One region of the Lysinibacillus sp. AR18-8 genome, then DNA from elsewhere that is predicted to be linked to it. Evidence: riboswitches for the same ligand, from Rfam matches in the RefSeq annotation. Region 1 holds a riboswitch; each other region holds the start of a gene.
What was found. A riboswitch is a leader RNA that binds a small molecule or an ion and turns the genes downstream of it on or off. The one in region 1 is predicted to bind cobalamin.
Positions count from the first base shown of each region.

Region 2: linked by a shared signal. The riboswitch ahead of BFM98_RS18500 (FecCD family ABC transporter permease) and the one ahead of metE (5-methyltetrahydropteroyltriglutamate--homocysteine S-methyltransferase) in region 1 are both predicted to bind cobalamin.
Region 3: linked by a shared signal. The riboswitch ahead of BFM98_RS06120 (hypothetical protein) and the one ahead of metE (5-methyltetrahydropteroyltriglutamate--homocysteine S-methyltransferase) in region 1 are both predicted to bind cobalamin.
Region 4: linked by a shared signal. The riboswitch ahead of BFM98_RS00475 ((2Fe-2S) ferredoxin domain-containing protein) and the one ahead of metE (5-methyltetrahydropteroyltriglutamate--homocysteine S-methyltransferase) in region 1 are both predicted to bind cobalamin.

Region 1 is NZ_MDGU01000006.1:121,794-127,252, reverse strand. It holds gene BFM98_RS05340 (DUF3888 domain-containing protein) at 1-541, opposite strand, end outside; gene BFM98_RS05335 (hypothetical protein) at 632-1,051, shown strand; gene BFM98_RS05330 (Lsa family ABC-F type ribosomal protection protein) at 1,083-2,564, opposite strand; cobalamin riboswitch at 3,129-3,308, shown strand; gene metE (5-methyltetrahydropteroyltriglutamate--homocysteine S-methyltransferase) at 3,483-5,459, shown strand, end outside.
Region 2 is NZ_MDGU01000027.1:42,666-48,124, reverse strand. It holds gene BFM98_RS18515 (response regulator transcription factor) at 1-635, shown strand, start outside; gene BFM98_RS18510 (YdhK family protein) at 677-1,246, opposite strand; gene BFM98_RS18505 (biotin transporter BioY) at 1,350-1,946, opposite strand; cobalamin riboswitch at 2,100-2,286, shown strand; gene BFM98_RS18500 (FecCD family ABC transporter permease) at 2,433-3,479, shown strand; gene BFM98_RS18495 (heme ABC transporter ATP-binding protein) at 3,485-4,276, shown strand; partial or broken gene dapF (diaminopimelate epimerase) at 4,329-5,185, shown strand; gene BFM98_RS18485 (DMT family transporter) at 5,273-5,459, opposite strand, start outside.
Region 3 is NZ_MDGU01000006.1:291,228-296,686, forward strand. It holds gene BFM98_RS06115 (elongation factor G) at 1-357, shown strand, start outside; gene BFM98_RS06120 (hypothetical protein) at 494-1,249, opposite strand; cobalamin riboswitch at 1,476-1,659, opposite strand; gene BFM98_RS06125 (GNAT family N-acetyltransferase) at 1,905-2,672, shown strand; gene BFM98_RS06130 (PH domain-containing protein) at 2,835-3,215, opposite strand; gene BFM98_RS06135 (YhfM domain-containing protein) at 3,326-3,646, shown strand; gene BFM98_RS06140 (methyl-accepting chemotaxis protein) at 3,842-5,086, opposite strand; gene aspA (aspartate ammonia-lyase) at 5,246-5,459, opposite strand, start outside.
Region 4 is NZ_MDGU01000001.1:96,143-101,601, forward strand. It holds gene BFM98_RS00450 (S8 family serine peptidase) at 1-522, opposite strand, end outside; gene BFM98_RS00455 (energy-coupling factor ABC transporter ATP-binding protein) at 670-1,506, opposite strand; gene cbiQ (cobalt ECF transporter T component CbiQ) at 1,503-2,276, opposite strand; gene BFM98_RS00465 (energy-coupling factor ABC transporter substrate-binding protein) at 2,282-2,554, opposite strand; gene BFM98_RS00470 (energy-coupling factor ABC transporter permease) at 2,558-3,304, opposite strand; cobalamin riboswitch at 3,454-3,638, opposite strand; cobalamin riboswitch at 3,890-4,071, shown strand; gene BFM98_RS00475 ((2Fe-2S) ferredoxin domain-containing protein) at 4,218-4,589, shown strand; gene cobJ (precorrin-3B C(17)-methyltransferase) at 4,594-5,459, shown strand, end outside.

The sequences.
Region 1 (5,459 bases):
GAAATAAAATATGGGTCACTATTTCCTCTGCAATCCTAGCAAGGGATTTCATATCATTATTAATTTCAGCTTGATATTGCAATTGATCGTATCGGTAGGAAGTATACGATGCTAAGTCTAGCTTAAAACTCTGCTGTATATCTAACAGTGTTGCCCTATAGAATGCGTTTATTGCTTTTTCTACATCATCTGTCTCATGTATATAGCGAAGTGTACTGACACCAGTTGGACTGACTTCAAACGTAATGATTTCCTTACTGTAGGGTGGGGAATGTGCATGCTCAAAGGTCGTAACTTCCACGCTAACTTTAAAGCTAAACTGACTTTCTTTGACAATTTTTAAAATTTTCACATCATACAAGCCATACTGCTTAGGATAGCCGTAGTAATGATCAATTTCCTTTTCAATAAATGGATTAAGGATTGTAATGAATGTGTCCCTGATTAGTTGCTCATCAGCTTGTTTACTTTGCGCATAAATCTTACATGGCAGAATGAACATAGTGAAGATAGCCATTAAAACATAAGCAAATTTTTTCATGGAATAGTGACCTTTCTGCAGGATGATACTTTATAGAGTGCACCAATCACAGTAAATTATCGAGCATTTTTAAAGAAAGGGAGTTGAACAATGGAAAAAATAATAATGCCCTTTTTATGTATGCTTTTGTTATTTCCAACAGCTACTTCGGGATCAGAACCTGAAGGCTTAAAATGTCCAAATCCAGATGTATTGATGAAAACAACGGAGAAAGACAAAGACGAGCTTAGTCAAGCATTAGCTGACATCATTCCAAAAGTATATGGCTCAAGCCCTGATTATCAGGAGTGGCAAATTGAGGTGATAAAGCCCATGCCCATATTAACTGGCATGGAGGAGAACTACTATAAAATAGCGGTGAACTTCTGTGGAGAAAATGTGGCTAATCACTCCTGGTTTGTTCGATTAAGGTTTCCAAGATTACTGCCAGCGCAAAGTGCATCACTAGGTGAGCTATATCTCGTAAAAGAGACGAATTCTAAATGGATCCATTGGTTTCAATATCATTAAAAAGGAAGAATCCATAAATGGATTCTTCTCTTTACGACATCGCTATCGTTTTCGTTGCTACAGTTTGTTGAAATGCCTGATCATGCTCAACAATCACCATTGTGAGATGAGAGCTTTTTATGAGCTCTTCAATCTGCATGCGTGAATAGATATCAATAAAATTGAGTGGTTCATCCCAAATATATAAATGAGCCTTCTCACACAAGCTTTTAGCAATCAGCAGCTTTTTCTTTTGCCCACCAGAATAATGAGAGATATCCTTCTCAAATTGAATACGCTCAAAATCCATCTTGCGCAGGATTGATTTAAATAGCGTCTCATCAATACCATGCTCTTCAATAAATTCCGATAGCAATCCCTTTAAATGGGATGTATCCTGCTGAACATAGGAAATGACTAGACCTGAAGCTAACTTTATCGAGCCTGTATGTTGGATGGGCTTACCTAGAATAAGTTTTAACATACTACTTTTTCCGCTTCCATTTTTGCCATCTAAAACAACTCGATCCCCTTGTGCCACTTTGAAGCTAATAGGCTTATTCACGATATGGTCATCGTACCGAATCGATACATCCGTGACAACAACCATTTCTTTTGATGGATATGCCAATGGCTCTACTTTCAATGACTCGGTTTTTTCAACATTTTTTAGTAGTTTTGATTTTTCCTCAATAGCTCTTTGTTGTCTGGATTCCAGGTTCTTCGCTCGTTTCATCATCTTGGCTGCTTTATGTCCAACAAAGCCTTTGTCCAGTTTGGAACCTGAATTGGTTGTGCCGTTTTTGGAGGCTTCCACTTGATTAGACCAACCTGACGAACGCTTTGAGGATTGTTTTAATCGGTCGATATCTTTTTGCAGTCGTTGATTGGTTACTTCTTCGTGTTCCTGCTGACGATCAAAATTTAACTTCCAAGAAGAATAGTTTCCACTTTGAACGTCAATATTGGCTCTATTGATCGATAGGATATGGTCAACACAGCCATCTAAAAAGCTTCTGTCATGTGAAATTAAAATAAAACCTTTTTTCCTGCGAAGATAATCGGAAACCGTCTTTCGTGCATCCGTGTCTAGGTGATTGGTTGGTTCATCAATTAATAAAAATTGACCCTCTGTCAAAAACAACGCAGCAAGCAGCACCTTTGTTTGTTCGCCATTGGATAATGTTTTAAAAGGACGATACATGACCTCCGCATCTACATGTAGGTAAGCTATTTCACGTAGACATTCCCAATCTTCTGCCTGAGGACAAATTTCTTCAAATATTTCATGGGTATATTTATTTGGATCAGAAACTGGATAGGGGAAATAAGTGAAGTCTACAGAAGAGATGATTTTTCCGCTATACTCATAATTTCCTAATAACAACTGAAAGAATGTTGTTTTACCTCGTCCGTTTCTACCGATAAATCCAAGTTTCCAATCCGTATCGATTTGAAAGTTGACATTCTCAAAAATATTGTCAAAGCTGCTTGGATAAGAAAAAGTTAGGTTTTGTACTTGTATCATGGACATGATAATTCCTCCTTTGTATTGCAACAGTTTACTTTTCATACAAAGTCGGTCTATCCATCTATGGTTCATTTCTCCGTATAAGCAGATGGATATTAACGACTTATACGGAGTGTTACATGCGTTACAATAGTTTCTGAATCGCTCATATTTTTCCTCTCCTTTATGGGTAAATGAAAGGTACAAAATCAACTATGAAAGCAAGAAAAAAACCCTCCAATTGTACATTGGAAGGATTAGTCTTTCTCTGAATAAATGCGATTTGCCATTTGTGTCATGACAAATAAAATGCAAACTGATAGTTAAAAATGGATAGACTAACCCTATATTTTGTGTTTGAAATCATTCAATTCAAATAAAAATATAGTTTAGTTCTTCATTGTCCATTCATCAGTCCTCTCATAATTGTCTTTTTATAGTAACAAATTTTTTTACAGAATACAATGTAACCTTATTTTCATTTAGTACTATACAATAATTCCTATAATATTTATAGAAATAATTTATATAATAGTTGAAAAATAATTTCTACTATTCTGAAATATGTGCTATAGTAGGAGCATAATTGAATATTGTGTAAGACTTGGTGCCAAATGAAAGTTTGGCTTAAAAGGGAAGTCGGTGCAAATCCGACGCTGTCCCGCAACTGTAATTCGGAGCAAATCACAAATGCCACTGGGGAAACTGGGAAGGCTGTGAGGCGTGTTGATGGAAAGTCAGGAGACCTGCCAATTTCTAGTACACACCAAATACCTACGTGGAAATAGGTGGTGAAAAGTGACCAAATAGGCACTGTGCGATAACGTTTATGCGAAAGTAGATACTTTTTCGTATTGTTTTAGCATTATTAATTTTAACATGCAGCCATTTTCCTAATAGGAGAATGGCTTTTTATTTTTTCTAAAAAAGGAGCTTAAAAACATGAACTATACAAGTACATTGATCGGTTATCCCTATATAGGGGAGGAACGCGAATGGAAAAAAGCACTAGAAGCATTTTGGCGCAATGAACTTTCTGAGGAGGACTTTGAGGAAAAATTAAAGAAAATCCGTTTATCAAGAATAAACAAGCAGCTGCAACTTGGAATCGATATGGTGACAGTTGGCGACTTTACGTTTTACGATAGAATGTTAGATACAGCTTTGATGTTTGGTTTAGTTCCAAAGCGCTTTAACTGGCAAGGTGGTAAAGTCGATTTTCATACCTACTTCAGTGTAGCAAGAGGAGACAAAACAGCCGTAGCTAGTGAAATGACAAAATGGTTTAATACAAATTATCACTACATTGTTCCAGAGTATGAGGGACAAGCCTTACAACTAACAGAAAATAAAGTGTTAGCCGACTTTTTAGAGGCGAAGGAAACTTTCGGTATCATTGCGAAGCCGACACTAATTGGTCCCTATACATTTTATAAGTTAACGAAAGGCTACAACAAATTAACACAGGTTGAGTACTTATTAGCTTTATTACCACTCTATACGCAGGTATTAAAAGAATTAGTGGATGCAGGTGCCACTTGGATTCAGCTAGAAGAGCCATCCCTCGTCTTAACACTTGATCCAGCAGAGATAAAGCTGGTGAAAGAAATGTATGACCAGTTAGCCACTGCCGTTCCTGAGGCTAAAATAATGCTACAGACTTATTTCGAAGCTTTAAGTGCCTATGAAGCATTAAGTACATTGCCTGTTCAAGGATTCGGTTTGGACTTTGTTCATGGCTATAAAGGAAATATGGCGTCACTTCGTCAATTTGGTTTCCCGCAGGATAAAGTATTAGGAATAGGGGTAGTGAATGGCCGTGATATTTGGCGTTCAAACCTGGCGGAGGTCAATGCGACAATTCAAGCCATTGAACAGCTAAGTCATGCTGCTGAACTATGGATTCAACCATCAAGTAACCTACAGCACGTTCCAATCACAACCTCTCTTGAAAATGAACTTGACCCTGTTTTAAAGCAGTCTCTGGCCTTCGCAGATGAGAAAATCGTAGAAATCACGGGGCTGACTAAATATAGACGAGATAAAGATGGTTCCTTACAACATAATTTTTCAGAAAGTATGAAGGCGATTGAGGCTCTAAAAAATCATCCAATCCGCCAAAATAAGTTAATTCATCAAGCCGTTCAAACTGTGACAAAGCAAGATTTTGAACGACACAGTAATTTTACGAAGCGACAAACGATCCAACAACAAGCCTTAGGATTACCGCTGTTTCCAACAACTACAATCGGTAGCTTCCCGCAATCAGATGAAGTGAAAAGAAATCGTAATGCGTGGCGAAAGAATCAATTATCGAATGAAGCCTATGAAACATTTTTAGAAGACGAAACAAAGCGCTGGATCTCCATACAAGAGGAATTAGATATCGATGTACTTGTTCATGGTGAATTTGAGCGTACAGATATGGTCGAATATTTCGGTGAAAAGCTGACTGGCTTTGCCTTTACAGAGAAAGCGTGGGTTGTTTCATATGGATCACGCTGTGTGAAGCCTCCGATCATTTATGGAGATGTTGCATGGGCTTCACCAATTACCGTAAAAGAATCCGCCTATGCCCAAAGCCTAACGAAGCGATTTGTAAAAGGCATGCTGACAGGGCCAGTAACAATATTAAATTGGTCCTTTGTGCGAGATGATTTGTCCCGTAAAGATGTCGCTTATCAAATTGCATTAGCACTCCGTAAAGAGGTGGAAGCACTAGAAAACGCAGGTATATCAATTATTCAAGTGGACGAGCCAGCGTTAAGAGAAGGTTTACCGCTTAGAAAGGAGGAATGGGGGGCTTACTTAGAGTGGGCTGTCAATTCCTTTAAGCTTGCGACATCTAGTGTCAAAGATGAAACACAAATCCATACACATATGTGTTACTGCGAGTTTAATGATTTCATCGAACCAATT
Region 2 (5,459 bases), on a different contig from region 1:
CACTATTTAATTGTAGAGCAATGTCTTCTATACAAGAGGCATTGCATTTTTTAGAAGAAGAGCATGTGGATTTAGTTCTTTTGGATATTATGATGCCAGAGATGGATGGGTGGCAGGTTTGCCAGGAAATTAGGAAGTTTTGGGATGTTCCTATCATTATGCTTACTGCAAAAGGAGAACACGCTGATATTGTAAAAGGTTTAAATCTTGGTGCTGATGACTACGTTTTAAAGCCTTTTGATGAGGAAGAATTGTTAGCACGCATACATGCTGTATTAAGAAGAACGATATCTGAAGAAAAAGTGATTAACTTTGAAGGGCTTTGTTTAGATAGAGAGTCCTTTGAAGTATATTTTCAACATAAGGCAATTCCATTAACACCAAAGGAATTTGCCATGCTCGCCCTATTTTTAGATTATCAAAATAGAGCATTTTCTAGAGAACACCTTATACATGCCGTTTGGGGATATGATGTAACGATTGAAGATCGTACCATTGATTCACATGTACGTAATTTACGAGAAAAATTAAGAAAAAGTGGTTTTCCGGCGGATGATTACTTGCAAACCGTTTGGGGCATCGGCTATAAATGGCATAAGTCTGCAAAGAGAAAGCAAATGGAACATAAAAGCTAGAAAATAACCTCTACCAGAATTGAAGGTAGAGGTTATTTCTATTATTTTGGACTAAGCTCTTCTTCTGTTACCCATTTATGATTTGTTACAGCTTCACCACTTGTAGTGGAAGTATAATCAACCATATATACAGTTGTTTGCACAGCCTCGTCAATAAGGACAGTCGCATTTTCCATACCTTCCATATGTGTTGCGTCCGTTTTTACTTCTGTTCCAGGAGCCAGTTGTGCTTCTTGTGGGTCAATTAATTCTTCATGAATTACCCACTTATGCTTTTCTATTCGCTTTCCACCAGTTGTAGGCTCATAGGAAATAACATAGGCAGTTGTAGTATAGGCACCTACTATTGTTGCTTCGGCCCCTTTCATACCTTCCATATGTCCATCTGTAATAATGGCTGTGCTTCCTATAGGAAATTTCGGATTTTCAGCTTTTTTTAACGTTACTGGTACTTCGCCAGAACTTGAATGGTTCATTGTAGAATGATCCATTTCTTCAGCAGCTTCATTAGAAGTGGACGCAGGTTTTGTTTGATCCTCTGTACAAGCCGATAAACTAATTAGAGCGACTACTGATAATAGTCCGACTGACCATCTTTTATTGAATTTCATATGATATCCTCCTCACTATGTGCTCCTAATGTAGCAAATAAATGTGCAGAAACGATGGATATAACCTATGAAAAACATTTCTTTAGTCTGGCGGGGAGATATGCTATTGAATGGGCATGATCTTCAATGTTTTTTGTAATCTATGGGCGAAGATACCAGCAAAAATAGCTAAAATAATATCTTTTGGTAGTGGAGGAATCATCCAAAGCCAAGCGAGCTTATATGAAAAATTCTCTGGCGCACTTGCCCATAGCTTATAGGCAAAAAACATCCAATTTGTTCCTATCAAATAATTTATAGCCGTTGCTACCAAAGCAGCTACGATAAAACTTTTCTTTGTTCCGCTTCGTTCTACGATTAACCCCGCAACAAATGCCGCAAATATAAATGTAATAATAAACCCAAAGGTAGGGCTTAAAATTTGGCCAATTCCACCACCGAAACGAGCAAAGACAGGAGCTCCTGCCAATCCTACGCACATATAAATTGTGCAGGCGAGCGCACCTTTTCTACTACCAAGAATAAGCCCTGCTAAAATTGCAAAGAAGGTTTGAAGCGTAATGGGTACACCACCAACTACCATAAAAGGTGCAAAGGAAGTGATATTAGCACCCACCATCATTAACGTTGTAAATAATCCAATGTAGGTAATGTCAACAGTTCTTAACTTATGGTGACTATGTTGTGTAACAGTTGCCATGATTTCACCTCGTTTTATAAGTTATTACTGCTAGTGTAAAAAACGAATGTATTTGTGTCAACCTTATTATTTATATAAGTTAACTCAATTGTTGAATTAAATTGAAGTAGACTATCTATCTATAAAAATGTATGATAGAACCGTCACAATTTTATAACTTCAAATACTATTGGTGTGACATTTTGAATGTCACTTAAAAGGGAAGTCGGTGGAAGTCCGACGCTGTCCCGCAACTGTAACGAGGAATCCTATAATATGATTTGCCACTGTTTAAGAATGGGAAGGCAATTATAGGATAGTGAATCGAAGCCAGGAGACCTGCCATTTAGTAATACCTGTAATGCCCACGAGGATGCAAGCAATTACGGACAATAGCTGGATATTTTTCTGACTTTGTTTAATCTTGGGTATTTCTATGCGCATTTTCGCATGGGATACCTTTTTTTATTGCTTCATTCATCAATATTCAGTAGGAGTTTAAAACAGATGAATAAAAAATTTATGTTATTTTCCTTCGTACTTTTCATGGTATTAATTGTTTCAATGACCTTTGCTGTAATGGTTGGCTCAGTTTCAGTTACACCGTTATATGTATGGAAAGTTATTCTTTCTAAAATTCCTTTTATACAAAATTCGATCGAGCAAGATTGGAGTCGCTCTCAGGAAATCATCATCTGGCAAATAAGAGCACCTCGTGTTTTGCTAGCTGCGATAGTAGGAGCGGGGTTAGCTATTGCAGGGGCAGCCATTCAGGCACTAGTACGTAATTCTATTGCAGACCCGTATATTCTAGGGATTTCTTCAGGGGCAGCTGTCGGAGCTACTTCTGTGATTATTTTAGGAGCCTTTTCATTTTTAGGTATTTACGCTCTTTCAGTATCCGCATTCCTTGGTTCATTACTTGCCATTGCACTTGTCTTTTTCTTATCACGTGTTGGGGGACGTGTCTCTATTTTCCGCTTGCTATTGGCAGGCATGGCTGTGTCCTTTATCTTAACGGCTATCTCTAACTTTATTTTAATGATGTCAAAGCAAGAAGGGGCCTTAAAGGCTGTTATGTTTTGGATGCTAGGTAGTTTAGCTGGAGCCAAATGGAATAATATTGTGATTCCAGCTTTCGTATTCTTGGTTGTATTTGGGCTACTGTGGCTACACTATCGCAATTTAAATTTATTATTACTAGGAGAAGAGGCGGCAGTGACATTAGGCGTTAATCTTCAGCAATTCCGTATTCAGTTAATACTACTAGTATCTCTATTAACAGGTGTGCTTGTCGCAGTTAGTGGTTCTATAGGATTTGTGGGATTGATTATTCCCCATATTGTGCGTTTAATTGTGGGCTCAAACTATAAATACGTAATACCTATCAGTGCTTTAATAGGTGGAATATTCTTAGTATGGGCAGATGCCTTTGCTCGAATTATTATTGCTCCTCAGGAAATGCCAATTGGTATTATTACAGCTTTTTGTGGAGGACCATTTTTCATTTGGCTTCTCCGTCGTAACAACTATTCTTTCGGTGAAGGAGATTAACTTCCATGACATTAGAAGCGAAAAAAGTATCATTCTCCATTTACGATCAGCGTATACTGCATGATGTAAGCATTCAAATAAAAGAAAAGCAATTTGTTGGATTAATTGGTCCTAATGGGAGCGGAAAATCAACATTGTTAAAAAATATGTATCGTCTCCTAAAACCTGAAAGTGGATCAGTAGTATTAAATGAGCAAGATATATTAAAGCAATCAAGTAAAGCAATTGCGAAAAATTTGGCTGTTGTAAGCCAAGAGACACCCGTATTATTTGATTTCACTGTGCATGATTTAGTCAGTATGGGAAGAACCCCACATAAAAAGCTGTTAGAGCTTGATCAAGAGAAAGATTTTCAAATTGTTAAAGAGGCTCTTAGACAAACGGGCATATCGCATTTAGAGAAACGAAGCTTTAGTTCGCTTTCTGGTGGCGAGAAAAAACGTGTCATGGTTGCAAGGGCACTCGCTCAACAAGCACAGATATTAATATTAGATGAGCCGACGAATCATTTAGATATTCAACATCAACTTCAACTTATGGATTTAATTCAGACTTTGCATTTAACCGTAGTAGCAGCTTTACATGATTTGAATATTGCTGCTATGTATTGCAATCAAATTTACGTTTTACAGCAAGGGCGAATAGTTTGTCATGGTACACCAGAGGAAGTACTTACGCCAACAGTGCTGCAAGATGTATTTGGTGTTTTTGCGGATATTCAAATACATCCAATGACAGGGAAGCCGTATCTTACATATGTTCCTGAACAGTTCACGAAGGGGTTTAGCCAAATATAGAAAAGTTTCATCTTCTATTAGATACATAAAACATCCTTTAAGGAGTGACTGTATGCAAATAGCCTTTACGAAAATGCATGGTATTGGCAACAGCTATATCTATCTTGATCTTTTCCAACATGATTACAAGGAAGATATCTTTTGTGAATTGGCTCAAAAAATGGCCAATGTCCATACTGGTATTGGCTCAGATGGATTGATTATTATCCAACCCTCTAAAATTGCTGACTGTGGTATGCGTGTATTTAATAAAGATGGATCTGAGGGGACAAATTGTGGTAACGGTCTTTGCTGTGTTGCTAAGTATATTTTTGAACGTCATATTGTACGACAAGAGCTAATTACGATTGAAACGAAATCCGGGATTATGCTGGCACAGGTAGTGGTGCAAGACAATCGTGTAATAGAAGTGATTGTCGATATGGGCAAACCTCTCTTATTGCGCAAAGACATTCCGATGTTAGGAAACCCAAATGAGCTTGTCATCAATGAGATATTTCCTTTACCCCAACAATCTCTTTTGGTAACAGCTTTGTTTTTGGCAATCCGAATACTGTAGTTTTTGTGAATGCGATCGAGCAAGTACCATTAGGAACATTAGGCGGTATTATAGCAAACGATATGAGATTTCCTTATCGCTGCAATGTTGAGTTTGTAGAGGTTGTTCATGAGAAGGCATTAAAATGCTGCGTTTGGGAACGAGGTTCGGGTATAACAGAGGCATGTGGGACAGGTGCTTGTGCAGCGGTAGTGGCTGCTATATTAAATGGTTTTTGTCAGAAGGGAGAAGAGATAGTAGTCCAACTTAGTGGCGGTGACTTAGTCATACGATGGGCTGACAATGATCATATCTGGATGCGTGGACCTGCAGAATTTATCGCGGATGGTATTTATGAATTTTTATCTTAATTACTCCCATTCTTCGTCATGCCATTTTAAATAAGATGAATACAGGACGCCTCCGATTTAAGAGTGGCGTCCTATATTGTAAAGCCATTAAGATACTGCTTTTAAGCCTGCTACACCTACGATAATTGCTATGATACTGATAATACGTGATAGATTTTTGGATTCGCCAAAGAAAATGATATTTACGAGTACAGCTCCAACAGTACCAATTCCTACCCAAACAACATAGGCAATACTTAACTGCAAATAGTTGAAGGATGCATATAAAAGGGCA
Region 3 (5,459 bases), 170 kb from region 1:
AAAATGAAAGCTTCAAATGACTTTATCAGTCGTATGATGACTGATATTCAGCAAGCAGCTGGCACGTTCGATGACCCGATTTTATCCGAAACGGATGTTATCCTAACAGGTCGTGCACCTGTTGCCACTTTAATGAGCTACAGCACAACCTTTGCCGCCTATACAAATGGGAAAGGTGCACTCACACTCCAATTTGATGGCTATGATGTGTGCCATAATACAGAGGATGTGATTGCACAGATTGGCTACGATAAAAATGCCGACCCTGAGTATAGTTCCTCTAGTATCTTTTGTGCTAAGGGCAAAGGATATTCGGTTCCATGGCAAGAAGCACAGGCAGCCATGCATTGCCTGTAGGGTGGGCACTTCTGGTATTTCCTCGGCTTCCACGGGTATCCATCGCTCTAGCGCGGGTATTTCTTGCTTGGGCATCAATATATCTCTACCCTGCCATAAGATATTACAAGCCCTCCAAAAAATGGAGGGCTTGTTTTTATAGTGCACCGACAGCTTTCTTTGTTGGATTGTCCAACAAATATGCGGGTTCAACTATTACATAGTCATGCTTGTTCGTAAAATCAATTAGTACCTTACCAGGTTGACTTTTTAATAGTTGTAGATGATCAATTAATTGCAGTAAAAGCTCGTGACCGTTGCCACGTGGATGCCAGTTGAAATGATAATCATTTAACGCTTGCACCGCTTCAATAAATTGGGCATATTCCTGCTGCACAAATGCAATGAGTTTGTCATGATGAGATGCTAAATCATATAAATATGTTTCGTAAAAGCGCATGACAATCGAGCATAATAAGTCATTGACACGAGCGGCACTTAAAACAGGCTTTGGCTCCAATGATAGACGGTCGAGGTTGGGCTTTGCGCGTGTAGAATCAATGCGCGTAATTAAGTGATACGCTTCTCCGTTGACCTCATAGACAATCGGATTGGTCGGCATGTACATCATAAAACTATTCGTCTTTGTTTTTAGTTCATCTGCTATGGCTGCTTTCGCTAAAAGATGACCGTCCACATCCCCATTTTGTATCCAAATAATTTCTTTATTATATAAGATTTGCTCAAAGAAGCGATCATTGCGAATCAGCTTCGTTGCTAATAATTGATCGATCAGAGACTCGACCACCATTCTTGTTTTCGCTTTCTTGGCAACTTCTGTTCGTGGTTGCTTACAAATGTTCAGATCTTCATAAGGCGTTTCCAACGTTGTCGTTACATGAATATTTGTCATACGTGCATCCCCTTTGCGTACATATTTTCAAAACAAAAAGGACTCCCTACTTTTGAGGAAATCCTTCATTTTATCTTCTTTCATCACACAATGCCAAACAAACCCTAAGTATGTGTGAACGAGTTCGATTGTGAACCCTTTCATTTACTATGGGCGTTTGACGTACTGTGACGAACAGAGCATTCTGTTTTGTCAACATGCCACCTCCTATTCCTCGTAGGTTTATGGTGTGTACTCGTAACAGGCAGGTATCCTGACTCATGATCATCGCTTCTTTTCTCCTTCCCGTCCAAAGACAGTGGATACTGAAAAGTCGCTCACATTTACAGTTGCGGGACAGTGTCGGATTTGCACCGACTTCCCTTTTAAGCAAATTGCACGCAATTTGCACCTATTACTACACGCTATTCAGTTGTCAAAGGAATGAGTATATGCACATTCCTATTAGATTACTAAAATCAATTGTAAAGTAGTGTTTTTCTAAAGTCAAATATCACAATATTTTCCAAACTACTAATCATCCTTGCTTTTCGTGCCTGATTGTTTTCTGAAAATTATGGGAGGATATAAAAACGGTGAACTCAGTATTTTTAATCTTTCAATGACTCTATAATAAAAGATAGTGCGCACTACTAATAGTGAAAGGATGAAAGATATGAAAGCAAGTCAACAATTAGTGACGAGTAATTTAGAGGAAAAAATGAAACTATTTACTCAAGCTGTTTCTGGACAAATTATAGAGGAAGCTCATTTTGTCATAGCCAATACAAATATTCCAACTGATACATTTAATTTGCTAGTAGTGAAATCGCCTATGATTCATAAGGAAAATCATCTTAAACAAAGGATTAATCATTTCATTGTTAATAAACTTCCTTTCAACACGTGGGTGGATGCCAACTATCTAAGCGATGATTGGATACAGCTGATAAAAGACTGCAATTTACAGGAAGCTGAACGAAATATGATGATGAAGCTTGACCATACACTTCACACAGGTCCACGAATTTCCAATCATCTTACCATCACAGAAGTAAGCAACAAGGAAGAGCTTCTACAATATAAGGAAGTTTTTCTAAGTTTATTTGGAGAAACAGCAGAAAGAGAAGCATTAGAAACTTATTTTCATAAATTCTCACAGGAAAAGTTAGCATCAAATGCTCGAATGTTTATTGGCTGTTTAAAGGAAATACCTATCGCTACGGGATTATTAATAGACAGTAAACATAGCTATGGGATTTATGATGTGATGACAAAAGATGCGTATAGGGGCAAGGGGTATGGCAGTGAGATGTTTCAATTCCTACTCAGTCAAACAATTGATAAGCGAAAGCCCGTAGTCTTACAGGCATCAGAGGATGGAAAGAATATATACAAACGCTTCGGGTTTAAAGAAGTTGGAGAAATGATTGTCTTTGAATAAGACTTCGGCAAGGCGTTCTTATTTACGCTTATCAGTATTTTCGAGCCTACCGTAATCATGAAGCCGACTTAAAATCCCTTACGCCGTCCTCTTCTGGCACGACAAAAAAGCCTCGCATATTTGCGGGCTTTTGGTTGTGCACATGTACTATTAGCACCTTCATTACGTCCCCAACACATACTGTGCTAAGACGCTTTGCACCTTATAAATATTTGTCGCCTTATTGAAGTTTTTTTGAATCGGTAATGGACTGCCAGACACCCATATTTTAAGCTCTGCATCTAAATCAAATGTTCCAGCTGTTTCGACTGAAAAATGAACGATATTTTTATAGGGAATGGAATGATACTCTGTTTTCTTGCCAGTCACTCCTTGCTTATCAATGAGGATCAATCGTTTATTGGTAAAAATAAACGTGTCTCTAATAATTTTATAGGCGTTCTTGACTGTCTCGTTTGGAATTAATAAATTATGGACCTCCTCCTGTAGTTTTTCTAAATTCACCTCGCTTGCATTGCCGATCAATCCATCAAATAAGCCCACTATCTGTCCCCTTTCACTCTCGTTTATTTAATGTATTACAAAGAAGTGAGAGCTACGACAGGAAATGGTGGTATTATTTAGCCTATAAAGGGGGTGAGTGGTTGCGAATAATGATAGCTGCCTTAGTGTCTCTACTAGCCGTTGTTTTACTAGGATGTAATGAAAAACCAGATGAAGAATTAGCTAAGGTCAGCATTTCTATTGGTGCTAAATTTAACAAGGTGAACACTGATTTTTTTAAAGAATATACGGATGAAGAATCACTTACACTATTCCAACAAGCCATTGCAACAGCTGTCAAAGACGAGGGTATTGTCAATATGGCTTCGCCAGAATATGATGTACAAATAGTGGATAAGGCAGGAAACAAATATGGCTATCATCTTTGGTTAGGTGATAAAGGTCAAAACAGTAGTTTGATGCATGTCTAGGATACGCATACGATCTACACACTATCTGAGGAGTTCACTGGGAAACTAATTGCGCTGGTTCGACCATAAAAACACTTTCCATGTATTCTAGGAAAGTGTTTTTATGGTCAATTAGTGCCATTGTGCGGCTTTTCGTAGTATTGATGAAAAGGCTTATTTAGGGCTTAAAAACCTAGCAACATACCTTTTCATTGCCTAAACCTGAAACTGGTTAGTTAACTTTTGTAAGTTATCCGCTTGGACACTTAAATCCTGTGTGACATGATTAACTGCTTGCATTGAGGCTGTTTGCTCATCCATTGAATGTAAAACAGCTTCTGTATAATTCGATAGCTTGCCCATGCCAGCTGCGATGGTTGTCACAGTGGATGCCACTTCATTGGCGCTACTTGAAAGCTGCTCAGCTGTCGTCGAAATATCCTCCAGCTGACTTGTCATCTGACTAACATGCTGTGAAATTGTGCCAAATGATTTTGTCGCTTCGTCAATGACATACACTCCTTGTTGAACATTTTTCAAATCAGCTTCTACTGATGAGGCTACTTGTTTTGTATCACTTTCTATTCCTACAACTAAATCCACAATTTGCGTAGCAGAGTGCTTTGATTGTTCTGCTAATTGACGCACTTCTTCAGCTACAACGGCAAAGCCTTTACCATGCTCCCCAGCGCGTGCTGCTTCTATGGCCGCATTTAATGCTAGTAGATTTGTTTGATCTGTAATGGTAGTAATCATATCTGTCATTGATTTAATATCTGACATTTTAAGGGATAATTGCTGCATCAATCCACTTGTTTTTTCTGTTGAAGAGGAAATAAATTGCATTTGCTCTTTTGCCACATGTAAAATATTTGCACCATTTCCTGCTATCTCGCTAGCATCTTTCGCATGCACAAACACATCTTGTGTGGCTACTGTAATTCGCTCAATGCCATCAACGGTTTCTTGCATAGATTTAGCACTATCATTAGCCGATTGTGCTGCTTGCTTCAAGCCCTCTGACGTCTTCTCCATTTGTTGATCTACTTCTTCCACAGCAAGCGTAATTTCATTCGTACTCGCAGATAATTCCTCGATGCTTGCCGATAAATCTGTAGAGCTGTGCGCAATTTTTTGTGTCATTGTTCGTAATTGTTCCTGCATCTCTAAAAAGGATTGTGCTAGTTGAGAAATTTCATCATTATCACGAACCTCAATGACAACGGTATCTAATTGACCTGCCGTAATTCCTTGTGCAGCCTCTGTGATTTGTTTGATAGGCTGTATCACTTTGTAGTGGACATACACTGTGTAAGATAGTGTAATAGCGATGCCTACAATCGTTAACACGGTAGAAAACCAATCTAATGTCGTTACATTGGCTAAATCGATAAATAAAATAACGATCATTAAAACATTTAAAACGGAAAAGCCAAGTAAACTCTTTTTTCGTAAACTCATTACAAATTCCCCCAACTAAAATATGTCTTCCATACCATTATTATAGTTGAATAATCCTAAAATACATAAGGATACGCTCTATTTTATATGAGAAAAGGTCTACAAAAAAAGACTATAGACAGCCTTTTAGGGCATGTCTACAGTCCATCATTGCTCGTTTTATTTTAATTTCATGATACTAGAACCCGCAATACCTGGGTGTGTCATTTCATATGGATCTAAAATCAAGTCTAATTGTTCTTTTGTTAGGACGCCTTCTTCAATGCAAAGCTCACGAATTGAACGACCTGTTAAAATAGCTTCACGTGCTAGACGAGCAGCTACTTCATAACCGATGTGAGGGTTAACTGCTGTTAGCACGCCTACACTTTTT
Region 4 (5,459 bases), on a different contig from region 1:
TGGGAGTACTTGTGACTTTAGATCGGGGTGTTTAAAATCTACACCAGAATCAATGACAGCAACTGTGACATCATGGTTGCCTGCTAATTCTAGTGCCTTATCCATTTGCAGTAAGTTTAAATGATACATCTCTTGTTTTTTAGGATCAGCTTCTTTATTAAAAGAATGATAGATGTAACTAGGAGATACACTTGATATTCCGTTTTGCTTTAAATAGTAAGAGACGGCTTTTTCGATCGATACGCCTTTATTTAGTTGTACAACATCATACCCTAATGAAGGAATGGAGCGGATGACCTTGGAGCCAATTTTTTTATGTACGTTTTTATCAAGACCTGAATGCTTGATAACAATTGTATCCTTACTCATCCATTTTTCTTCATTCTTCTCTGTTTGTTTCGCACTGTTTGCCAGCATGTTTTTCGCTTTATGCTGAGGTGCCTCAGCAAAGGCAGAAGCAGCAGGAACCATGAGTGCAGCAGATGCTACAACAGCGACTGATTTTTTATACCAACTTTTCAATTGTTATCTCTCCTTGGTGTTATAAATTAAATCTCGACTATATTAATACGGACAAAGATTAGAAAAGTTTCGTAATGGAGGAAAATTTTTCTTTGCTATTTTAATTTTTGGTAGGTATAACGAAAAAACCTAGCATTATTAAAAGCTTTAGATCTGTTCTATTAATTGTTGTAGCTCCTGCTTGGAACGAGGGATGTTGATATTTTCCTGCAATAGCTTCTTTTTTTGCAAAGCTATGACCATTTCAAAAATCCATGGACGTTCAAGATGCGCGCGATGTAACAATTCGTCTTCATAAAACAAGGTGATTGGATCACCGTTATAAATAATTTTTCCAGCCTCCATAACAATGATTAGATCTGCCCATTCATAGGCGAGAGGTATGTCATGGGTTGCTAGTAAAATGGTTCTCTCACCATCATCTAATTTGGCTAAGTATTGTAATACTTGTGTAGCATAATAATTATCAAGACCTGCTGTTGGTTCATCTAACAAAAGGACAGAGGGCTCCATCGCTAAAACACCTGCCATTGCTACACGTTTTTTCTGACCTACGCTTAAAAAATGAATGGGTTTATCAAGCAAATCTTCCACTTCGGTTTGCGCAACGGCCCATGCTATTTTTTCTTCCGTTTTTTCAGTAGACCAGCCGAGATTCAATGGGCCAAATGCTATATCTTGCTTGACGGTCCCTGAAAAAAGCTGATGATCTGCATTCTGAAAAACAATGCCGACTTTTTGGCGTAGGGCCTTTAAAGCTTTTCGACTATATTCCAGATCGTTGCCTTCGAATACAATCGTTCCAGCTGTAGGTTTTAAAATACCGTTAAGATGCTGAAATAAAGTCGATTTTCCTGCGCCATTATGTCCGAGTATGGCGATTTTTTTACCTTTTGGAATGTCTAATGTAATATCTGACAACGCCTTCGTACCATCCGCATAGGCATAAGATAATTGGTTGAGTTCAAAATAAAATGCTGTCATGTAAAATACCCTCCATATATGATGAGGACTAGTAAAATAGCTGCCATGCCTAGCCAATTTTTCTTGCTATAAGAGCCCATCTCTTGCCAGTAGACGGCCTCGCCTCCACGTGATTGCACGGCATTGTTGAGCTCTCGGCTACGCTGAAACATTTCCACAAATAATGTCACAATAAGCATGGAGACAGAGCGTAGCCATTGCATCGGTGAATGATAGCCAAGACGTGCTTGCTGGGCGAGATGTATATTTTGCATGCTTTCTAAAAACATAAAAATAAAACGATAGATTAGTTCGACGAGCTCCACTAATAAAGAGGGGAGTCGCCATTGTCGTAGCACATAACATATTCCTTGTACGGAAGTGGTTAGAATTAAAAAGTATAAACAACTAATGCTACCAAGGACAATAAAGAACAGCTGTTGCGCTGCTAACACACTTGCATTCCCAATAAAGACAGCCCAATTCCTAAATGTAAACGACCAAATATGGGCAGGGAGTGTATTCGTTGATGATGTAAAGGAAAGTAAAATAGATACGAGACTTGTTAATAAGAAAAAGCTAGGTAGCAATAATAATTTGCCGTAGTATGCAAGCGGAATTTTTGCACCTAAAATGATAAAAGCACTCATTACAAAAAATGTAATGAGTGAAAGTCGTTCATCTCTCATGATGAGCGTTATGAGAAGTAGTCCAAGTGAAAATATCATTTTTTCTAGCGGATGAACGGACGCTAGCTTATTCAGATAGGCATACTTATCAATGAGTAACATAATGGTTAACCTTCTTTGTGTTTGCCACGCATATAGCCGATGAAGTAGCCAATAAAGCCAGCTCCTATAGCTGCCTGTAGCACGAATAATAAGCTTTCGATTTCACCACTTGGTGGCTCCCATAGACTTTCAAACCATGGTTCATATTCCGCATTAATTTCACCAATAGCTGCTTCTGCTTCTCCATCAGCACCACCAAATTCAGCACCTTTTTGTATGAATAAGGGAATGATGGCTAACAACACAACAATTGCTAATAACAATAAATTTTTCTTCATTTGTTAATGTGCCTCCTTTGTTGAGAAAACACGTAACGTTTTTAATTCGCTAACATTGTATTTTTTCAAGAAATTCATCACAATGACCGTTAAAATTCCTTCACTCACTGCTAAAGGAATTTGAGTTAAGGCAAAAATACCTGCAAACTTTGTAAAGGATGCCATAAAGCCTCCAACCTCTGAAGGAAAGGCTAGTGCTAGTTGTACAGAAGTCACAATGTATGTACCTAAATCACCAAGCATAGCTGCAAAGAATATGGCTAGTGAAAATGACAACCCTACTTTTTGAGCCCCTTTAAAGACAAAGTAAGCAATAAAAGGACCAACAATAGCCATAGAAAAGGCATTAGCCCCTAAAGTTGTAATTCCTCCATGAGCTAATAATAAAGATTGAAATAATAAAACGATTGTTCCAATTACACTCATTGCTAGAGGGCCAAAGAGTACTGTCCCAAGTCCTACACCAGTTGGGTGAGAGCAACTACCTGTAACTGAAGGGATTTTTAGGGCGGATAGCACAAAGGCAAAGGCTCCTGAAAGCCCCAAAAGCATTTTTGTTTCAGGATTTTCATCAATGGTTTTTCGAATAGAACGCAATCCTAGAATGATAAATGGGATAGAGATCACCCACCAAAAAATAGCCCATTCGATTGGTAAAAAACCTTCCATGATATGCATGGCAAAGGCACGTTTTGGCACGATTAAAAAGGCCAGTAAAAAATAACTAAGTTTCCACCATGATAATTTCAAAAAGCTTTCCTCCTAACTAATTAATAGATTTTTAGAATATTGCGTGCGTAATTAAAAAAAGCACTTCTCCTTAGGTGGAAAAGTGCATAGCTAAAAAAGCAAATAACAGTCTCATCTGCTAAGCCGCACACCTATCCTCGTAGGTTGAAACGATCACTTATTTTTCGGCAGGTCTCCTGGCTCTAGTTCAATGCTTTATAGGTCTTCCCATCCGTTAGACAGTGACATATTCTATAAAGCTCCCTATTACAGTGGCGGGACCGCGCCGGACTCAAACCGGCTTCCCTTTTAAGCAAAATGACAAGCACTTTGCACCGAAAAAAATTCAAATTGTGAGATTTCACGACAAAGTGTAACATGAATTTCCATAAATATGCTATACCTTTTATGAAATTTTTTTAATTAAAGGTCAACGGTGAATATTCTGATAAAATTTTGTGCGCAAATTATATAGATTGTATAAATTTCATACCTAGTTCCATTCAAAATTGATAAATTTGTCATAAATTTTTAAAGAAATATTGAAATTTTAAAATAATAAGATATGATAAAGACAGTTTTCTATTTAAAATTCTAATAAAAATTTCATATAAAACGTCAATAAGTGCTCGAATAGCTCGAGATAATAGGGAAATTGGTGAAAATCCAATACAGCCCCCGCTACTGTAATAGCTGATGAAATCGCAAAGCCACTGGTGCAAACTTGGGAAGGTGCGACAGTAAAATGAAGCTTAAGTCAGGAAACCTGCTTATTTGATTGTGCATGCAAACTTTTCGGAGGGAGAAGTTGAAGCGAAAGCGGGTACCTGTATTTCATTCTATTCGTTTTTATTTGGCTTCTACAAAACCTTTACTCTTCGTTATAGAGTAAAGGTTTTTCTTTTTCCAAAAAGCAAATGAGGGGAGACAGAAGATGACAACTTGGAATTTAGAGGGGATGAAAACACATCTCTTTATTTGCAATGGCAGTAGCTGCATGAAAAAGGATGGGGAGGAAATTACCTTAGCCATTCGAGATGAGATACAGCGGCAAGCACTCGATCAGGAAATACATACGACAAGAACGCGCTGTAATGGACGCTGCAAGGATGCTTGTGTGGTAATCGCTTATCCTCAAGGAAACTGGTATCGTGTGCCATCAACAGAGCATGCTAGAACACTAGTACAAGATTTACATCATGAATCCTTATACAACGAACATGTCTTTACACTTCGTGAAGGTACATTACAGCGTACTGCTCAAACAACTGCTATTAAAGGGATCGAAAAGGTGAAAGAGGGGTAACAACATGGCGCAAAAAGGAAAAATTTTCGTAGTAGGCTTTGGACCTGGAGATTTTAAGCATATTACGACACGTGCAGTAGAGGCTTTACAACAAAGTGATATGATTATAGGCTATAAAACCTATGTAGAGCTGATTCAAGATTTAGTAAGTGCAAAATCGATTGTTAGTACAGGCATGACAGAAGAAGTGTCGCGTGCACAGGAAGCCGTTCGTCAAGCCGAAGCAGGGAGCATCGTCTCAGTAATTTCGAGTGGTGATGCAGGCGTCTATGGCATGGCAGGATTAGTCTATGAGGTGTTAATTGAGCTAGGCTGGACAGAAGCAACAGGAATTGAAGTTGAAATTGTTCCTGGGATTTCTGCGATTAATTCATGCGCTAGCATACTTGGTGCACCTATTATGCATGATGCTTGTACAATCAGTTTGAGTGACCATCTAACACCTTGGAATTTAATTGCAAAGCGTGTCGAGGCAGCTGCAATGGCGGACTTTGTCATTGCTTTATACAATCCTAAAAGTGGACGTCGAACAAGACAAATTGTCGAGGCTCAACGAATACTCTTAGAATATCGTTCGCCAGACACACCAGTTGGGCTTGTGAAAAGTGCCTATCGAGAACGTCAAGAAGTGACCATGACAACACTAGCAGAAATGCTAGAACATGATATTGGTATGTTGACAACTGTCATTATCGGGAATTCGTCAACATTTTTCTATGACAATAAGATGATTACGCCCCGCGGTTACCAACGTAAATATACTCTGGGTGAAGAGAAACAGCCATTACGTCCACATCAACGTTTACGCGAAGAAAATGAACCTTGGGCAATGAACCAAGAGACGGGAACAGCGCGAAATGACTTTACGGC